DNA from 2 places in the Agrobacterium sp. 20P9.1.2 genome. Region 1 is predicted to be linked to the other one. Evidence: predicted binding sites of a transcription regulator. Region 1 holds the regulator's gene; the other holds the start of a gene.
The links. The regulator LexA, encoded in region 1, represses DNA repair genes until DNA is damaged. The targets are predictions, from matches to a motif close to TGTTCNNNNTGTGTTCNG.
Positions count from the first base shown of each region.

Region 1 (3,679 bases):
CTAGGTTGAATGCGAAGGCCGACATTCATCGGATGTTCGTTGCGCAATGTCTGAAAGCCGGAGTGCATTTCAGCCGCCGCAGAACGCGACCATGCTCGTGCCTTTGCCTCACCAGCCCAAACGCCACCGTGACGTTCCGCCAGATATTCGATGATCGATAGCGAATCCCATACGGTCAGGTCGTTCTCCACAAGGCAGGGCACCTTGGCCGTCGGAGAAAAAGTTGCGAAATCCTCGGCCGAATTACCGAAGGGCGTCAGCTTTTCGCTGAATGCAATATCGAGTGTCCGCATCAACACCCATGGCCGCAGGGACCAGGAGGAATAGTTCTTGTTGGCAATATAAAGCTCGTACATCTCATATCCCTCGGTTGCAGCACCGTGTTAGCGCGGGAAATTTCGTCGATACAGATGGTTTGCGCGATGGTGGTCTTCAAATTATTTGATGTTTTAGTCGTGTGCCCATGTGGTGACATTAGAAACAGAGGGATCGCAGTCTGAAGCTTCCATTCCGCAACTCAAACTCAGGCAGCGCTTCATACAAAACGTCATCCTAAAAATCATTCATAGACACTCACAAAAACGAGTGATTCGAAAATAGTAAGCCGACTAACCACTTTTGGATATCTGCGCTTACTGTGAGCGCAAATTTCCCCCTGACATGCATGTAATGTGCACTTGTTCGTCATTCGGACCAACGTGCAACTTTGGCTCTAAGACCTCGCGACGTGCCAATCAAAACCAAAAATATTGCGCGCGGGCAGACCTAAAAATCCACCCGCGAAGCTATAGGCAGGAGCAGTTAATGATAGCGGCGGATCAGGCCGACCAGCTTGCCCTGGATCTTCACCCGGTCCGGTCCGAAGATGCGGGTCTCGTATGCAGGGTTTGCGGCTTCGAGCGCGATAGAGGCACCCTTGCGGCGGAAACGCTTCAGTGTTGCTTCTTCGTCATCCACCAGTGCAACGACGATATCGCCCGGATTTGCGGTACTTCCGTCACGAATAATGACCGTATCGCCATCGAAAATACCGGCTTCGATCATCGAATCGCCTTTGACCTCAAGCGCGTAATGCTCGCCCGAACCGATCATATCCATCGGCACCACCACATCATGGGTGTTGTTCTGGATCGCCGAAATCGGCACACCTGCTGCGATTCGACCCATGACGGGGACGCTGACGGAGTTGACGTCGCGGCTGTTCGAGGGGGCAGGTGCGGGCGGTGGCTCCACAGCCTTCAGCTTGCCAAGGCTGCCTTCGATGACGCTTGGTGAAAAGCCGCGTTGGGGCTTGTTGGCGGGCGAATAGGACTCGGGAAGCTTGATGACTTCAAGTGCGCGCGCCCTGTTCGGTAGCCGGCGAATAAACCCGCGCTCCTCAAGCGCTGTAATCAACCGGTGAATGCCGGATTTGGAGGCAAGATCGAGTGCATCCTTCATTTCATCGAAGGATGGCGGCACGCCAGACTCTTTCATTCTTTCATGAATGAACAGAAGCAATTCCTGCTGTTTGCGCGTGAGCATGAAGAAACACCCTTGGAAATTCGAGGCGAAGATTCGCGAAACAAATACAGAACGAACACTATCTGTTCCATATGTGTTCTGCAATCCCTTAAAATTCCGTGAAATTCATTTAAGCATCTGTTGATGAGCGAAATCAGCATCATCGACGCGTCTCATGCGGTCGTAGTGCAGTGACTCGCGGGCATCTTGCTGATAAGTGCGAGGCCAGTACGAGATTTAAGGGTAACTCACCGGCGTTTGCCTCTAAAAGATGCCCTGCTGATTCCGAGGATAGATGATGAGTGTGACGAACAATCTGAAAGTCGTGGTGGGGCAGGGCTCCAAGGCGGTTTCCTTCTCCAACACCGAACGTTTCTCGCTGATTGCCGGGCCGTGCCAGATGGAGAGCCGCGACCATGCCTTCATGATTGCCGAGACCATGGCGGAGCTGTGCGGCAAGCTGGGTATCGGTCTTGTCTACAAGTCGTCTTTCGATAAGGCCAACCGCACGTCCCTGTCGGGCCAACGCGGCATTGGCATCGATAAGGCGCTGGAGATTTTTGCTGAACTCAAGGAGCAGTTCGGATTTCCGGTGCTGACGGATATTCACACGGAAGAGCAGTGCGCAATCATGTCACCGGTTGTCGACATCCTGCAAATCCCGGCGTTTCTCAGCCGACAGACCGACCTACTGGTGGCGGCGGCCAAGACCGGCCGGGTCGTCAATGTGAAGAAGGGTCAGTTCCTGGCGCCTTGGGACATGAAGAATGTTCTGGCCAAGCTGAACGATAGTGGCAACCCGAATGTGCTGCTGTGCGAACGCGGCGCGTCCTTCGGCTACAATACGCTCGTTTCCGACATGCGCTCGCTGCCCATCATGGCATCGCTTGGTGCGCCGGTTGTATTTGACGCGACTCACTCCGTGCAGCAGCCGGGCGGGCAGGGTGGTTCGACCGGCGGTCAGCGGGAGTTTGTGGAGACGCTGGCCCGTGCAGCTATTGCGGTTGGCGTTGCCGGTCTGTTCGTGGAAACGCATGAAGACCCTGATAACGCTCCCTCGGACGGACCCAATATGGTCCACCTGAAGGATATGCCGAAGCTTCTGGAAAAGCTGCTGGCTTTCGACAATATCGCGAAAGCTGCGTGACCGCTTTTGGCCTCAATCGATTTTTATGAAAAGACGGCGTCCAGAGATGGGCGCCGTCATTGTAATTTCTTGCGCGTCGTCTACAGCGACGGAGGAAGTTCACATCGAGTCGCTATTCCGTCGCCCTGTTTATCGCGCTGCTCATCCGAAAAGCGCTTCACAGTTTTCGGGATGCACTCTAAGACAGGCAACTGAAAATCCTGTTCCAGTCCCAAGGGAGAGATCATGACAGCCATTACCGATATCATCGCACGCGAAATCCTCGACAGCCGTGGAAACCCCACCGTTGAAGTCGATGTCTACCTGGAAGACGGTTCTTTCGGTCGTGCGGCAGTTCCATCGGGCGCATCGACAGGCGCGCATGAAGCCGTAGAACTGCGTGATGGTGGCAAGCGCTATCTCGGTAAGGGCGTGGAAAAGGCCGTTGAAGCCGTTAACACGGAAATCTTCGATGCGCTGGGCGGTTTCGATGCCGAAAGCCAGATCCACATCGACCAGACGCTGATCGCGCTCGATGGCACGCCGAACAAGTCGCGCCTCGGTGCCAACGCCATTCTCGGTGTTTCCCTGGCGGTTGCCAAGGCTGCTGCCGAAACCACAGGTTTGCCGCTTTACCGTTATGTTGGCGGCCCCAACGCGCATCTGCTGCCCGTGCCGATGATGAACATCATCAATGGCGGCGCACATGCCGACAACCCGATCGATTTCCAGGAATTCATGATCATGCCGGTCGGTGCGGAAAGCATCCGTGATGCCGTGCGGATCGGCGCGGAAATCTTCCACGTTCTGAAAAAGGAACTGGCAGCACAGGGCCACAACACCAATGTCGGCGACGAAGGCGGTTTTGCTCCGGGCCTGAAGAGCGCGCCGGAAGCACTCGATTTCATCATGAAGTCTGTCGAAAAGGCTGGCTACAAGCCGGGTGATGATGTTGCGCTCGCTCTCGACTGCGCATCCACCGAGTTCTTCAAGAACGGCAAGTACGAGATGGAAGGCGAAGGCCGCACGCTGGAGCCTGAAGCCATGGCT
Region 1 covers NZ_JBYOKI010000003.1:173,994-177,672, reverse strand. Annotated here, with positions in the region: gene AC27VJ_RS10245 (glutathione S-transferase family protein) at 1-356, opposite strand, end outside; gene lexA (transcriptional repressor LexA) at 802-1,524, opposite strand; gene kdsA (3-deoxy-8-phosphooctulonate synthase) at 1,802-2,650, shown strand; gene eno (phosphopyruvate hydratase) at 2,876-3,679, shown strand, end outside.

Region 2 (3,679 bases), on a different contig from region 1:
TGGCGCGCGTCATGCCGACATAGAGCAGACGCCGTTCCTCCTCGATCTCCTGCGTCGTTCCTGTCCCCAGGTCCGATGGTATGCAGCCATCGACAACATTGAGCATGAAGACGGAACGCCATTCCTGTCCTTTGGCCGAGTGGATAGTCGACAGGATGAGATAGTCTTCATCGAGCAGCGGTACGCCCGCCTGATCGCTGGTGGCATCCGGCGGGTCGAGCGTCAGTTCGGTCAGGAAGCGTTCGCGCGAGGGATAGCCGCTGGCAATCTGTTCGAGCTGCAAAAGGTCCGCCTTGCGAGTATCGGCGTCTTCATGGATGCGGTCGAGATGGGGTTCGTACCAGAGACGGGCCTGCGCGATATCCGATGGCCAGTCTTCCTGCGTTTTGCGAAGCCCTCCCAGCAATTGAACGAACGACGTCCAGTCCTCGCCAGTCTTCGGTGGTGGCGGAATTTCCGCGAGTGCTAGGAGTGGTTCGGGGTCGGAGGCGATAGTGTCGAGAATGGTGCCAGCTTTTTTGGGACCGATGCCCGGCAACATTTGCAGAAGTCGAAAGCCTGCGACACGGTCCCGCGGGTTCTGGGCGAAGCGCAGCACAGCCAGCATGTCCTTCACATGGGCGCTGTCCAAAAACTTCAGGCCACCGAACTTGACGAAGGGGATATTGCGACGGGTGAGTTCAACTTCAAGCGTTCCGCTGTGACTGGACGTCCGGAACAAGACCGCCTGCTGTTTCAGCGTCATGCCAGTCTCACGATTGGCCAGCACCTGCTCGACAATGAAACTGGCCTGTTCGGTCTCGTCCCTGACAGTGACGAGTTTGGGTCGCTCGAGCGACTCCCGTTCGGTCCACAGGTTCTTGGTGAAACGCTCGCGCGCCAGTTCGATCACGCCATTGGCTGCCGCCAGAATGGGCTGGGTGGAGCGGTAATTGCGATCAAGTGTGATGACATCAGCGGCAGGGCTGAAAGATGTTGGAAAGTCGAGAATGTTGCGAACCGTCGCGGCCCGGAACGAGTAGATCGACTGGGCATCGTCACCGACGACGGTCAAGCCGCGGCCGCCGGGCTTGAGCGCCATCAGGACAGACGACTGGAGTTTGTTGGTATCCTGATATTCATCGACCATGACATGATCAAAGCGATTACCGATATCGTCGGCGAGATCGGGATCGCTGACCATCTGCGCCCAGTAGAGCAGGAGATCATCGTAATCGAGAACGTTCTGCGCCTGCTTGGCCTCCACGTAAGCTCCGAACAATTCCTTCAACTGTTCTTCCCAAGTGGCGACCCATGGATAGTGCTGCCGCAGGATCTCGTTCAGCGGCGTCTCCGAATTGACTGCGCGTGAATAGATCGCAAGACAGGTGCCCTTGGTCGGGAAGCGGCTCTCTGTTTTGGAAAATCCGAGCTCGTGCCGCACGAGGTTCATCAGGTCGGCGCTGTCTTCCCGATCATGGATGGTGAAATCCAAGTTGAGACCGATCTGCTCGGCATACATCCGCAGCAGTCTCGCACCGATACCGTGGAATGTACCGGACCAAGCGAGGGCGTCTGTCAGAACACCCGCATTGGCACCCAGAACCTTGCGGCAGATGCGCTCGACGCGGCGGGCCATTTCGGATGCGGCTCTGCGCGAAAAGGTCATCAGGAGAATACGTCGCGGGTCCGCACCATTGACGATGAGATGTGCCACCCGGTGTGCGAGCGTGTTGGTCTTACCGGAGCCTGCACCTGCAATGATCAACAGCGGCCCTGCTGTGTTGCCCTCAGCCAGTCCAACGCCATGCTCTACGGCCTTGCGCTGCTGCTCGTTCAGTTTTTCCAGATAGGCGACGGCCATAAGAGCTCACTTGATGCACGGAGTGAAGAGATGACCTCACGAACAAATGCGGAACATATATTGTCACTGGATGATTTGGAAGGTCATTTTTCATATCTCTAAACAATCATTCATCCTGAGAGCTGTTGGTTCGAACTAACCATGAGCCGAGGCGTTGAGGTCTCTGAGAACTAGAAATGGGAGGGTAGAATCATGGCTGACGACAGCACCACCACAATCCGAGCGACATTTGATACACGCTCTGCCTCCGATCTTGCAGTGGAGCACCTTGTCCAGCAGCACGGGATCTCGCGTCCTGACATCTTCATTCAGTCAGCCACTGCAGAGAACACATCAGGGTCAGTTGCGTCTGGTGCCGATGTCTCGAAAAGCGGTGCGGTGCGCGACGATGCCCCTCTCGAAGGGGAAATCGAAGTGTCCGCAGACATCCCGTCCGACAAGATTTCCGCAGTCCAGCGTAGTCTCGGAGAGGCTGGGGCACTTCGCGTATCGGGCGCTGCATGAAGTGGTCCCGAGTTGGGGAGCGGGGGGATTCGATGGCGAACAATCTCAGCAAGTGCCGATCCAAACGCTTTCTTGCACCAACCGGCGATCCGAGTGGAGGAGTTGAGTTTGGGATGACCAGGGTGGTTGCAAGCGCTGACATATGTCGGTGAAACTCGCCACCTATAACGTCAACGGCATCAACGGTCGCCTCGACATCCTCCTTCGTTGGCTAGATGAGGCGAAACCAGATATCGTTTGCCTGCAGGAACTGAAGGCACCCTCGAACAAATTTCCATGCAAAGAATTAAAGCGCGCAGGCTACGGTGCGATCTGGCAAGGGCAGAAAGCTTGGAACGGTGTCGCCATCCTTGCTCGAGGCCAAGAACCGCTTGAGACGAGACGCGGGTTGCCTGGCGATCACGACGACGACCAAAGTCGGTACATCGAGGCTGTCATCGACGGAATGGTTATCGGATGCCTCTACCTGCCAAACGGCAATCCAGTCCCAGGTCCGAAGTTCCAGTACAAGTTAGACTGGTTTCGGCGACTGCATTCCTACGCGAAAGAACTGTTCGAGCTCGGGGTATCTGTAGCTCTCGTTGGCGATTTTAACGTCATGCCGACCGATCTCGATGTCTACAAACCGGAGCGCTGGCTCGACGACGCGCTGTTTCGGCCAGAGGTCAAAGCAGCTTATGCGGAGCTAGTCGCGCAAGGTTGGACGGATGCCATACGGCATCTCCATCCGACCGAACGCGTCTATACCTTCTGGGCATATTTTTGGAACGCATATGCCCGCGACGCCGGACTTCGGATTGACCACTTTCTGCTGAGCCCGGATCTCGCCGGAAAGCTCGTGAAGGCCGAAGTCGACAAGCATGTCCGTGGCTGGGAGCACACCAGCGATCACGCGCCTGTCTGGATTGAACTGGCCGAGAAAACCTTCAAACAAAGGAGAAAAAGATGACCGATGATTGGAAACGTGAGGTTCGCTCCAAGCTCGAAGAGCTGGTCGATGGTCTCGTTGCGAACGGCGTCAGTTATGAGGACGCTTGCAGTGTCATGGTCGTGGAGGTGAACAGCCTGCTTGTCGCACATGAGTACGATCCAGATCCCGCGGATGATGATGTGCTCGAGGAGCCGGCCAACGACTGGCCAGCGGCGGAAGACAAACGACCTGTAGATTGAAGGTTTGTGGCGGCCCCGGAGGATAATCCCGCAGGGGCCGTTCGACATCTTACTGAGGCGGCTGACCGTTCGACGCCGACATTCCGCCGTCGACGGGCAGGTTGACGCCTGTCACGAACCGAGCGTCGTCGCTTGCGAGGAATGCGATCACCGCCGCAACGT
Region 2 covers NZ_JBYOKI010000011.1:94,384-98,062, reverse strand. Annotated here, with positions in the region: gene AC27VJ_RS22375 (ATP-dependent helicase) at 1-1,843, opposite strand, end outside; gene AC27VJ_RS22370 (hypothetical protein) at 2,036-2,347, shown strand; gene xth (exodeoxyribonuclease III) at 2,496-3,296, shown strand; gene AC27VJ_RS22360 (hypothetical protein) at 3,293-3,517, shown strand; gene budC (meso-2,3-butanediol dehydrogenase) at 3,567-3,679, opposite strand, start outside.
Region 2: a site for LexA is predicted at 1,882-1,899, ahead of AC27VJ_RS22375 (ATP-dependent helicase). Genes of this name have one in related genera too.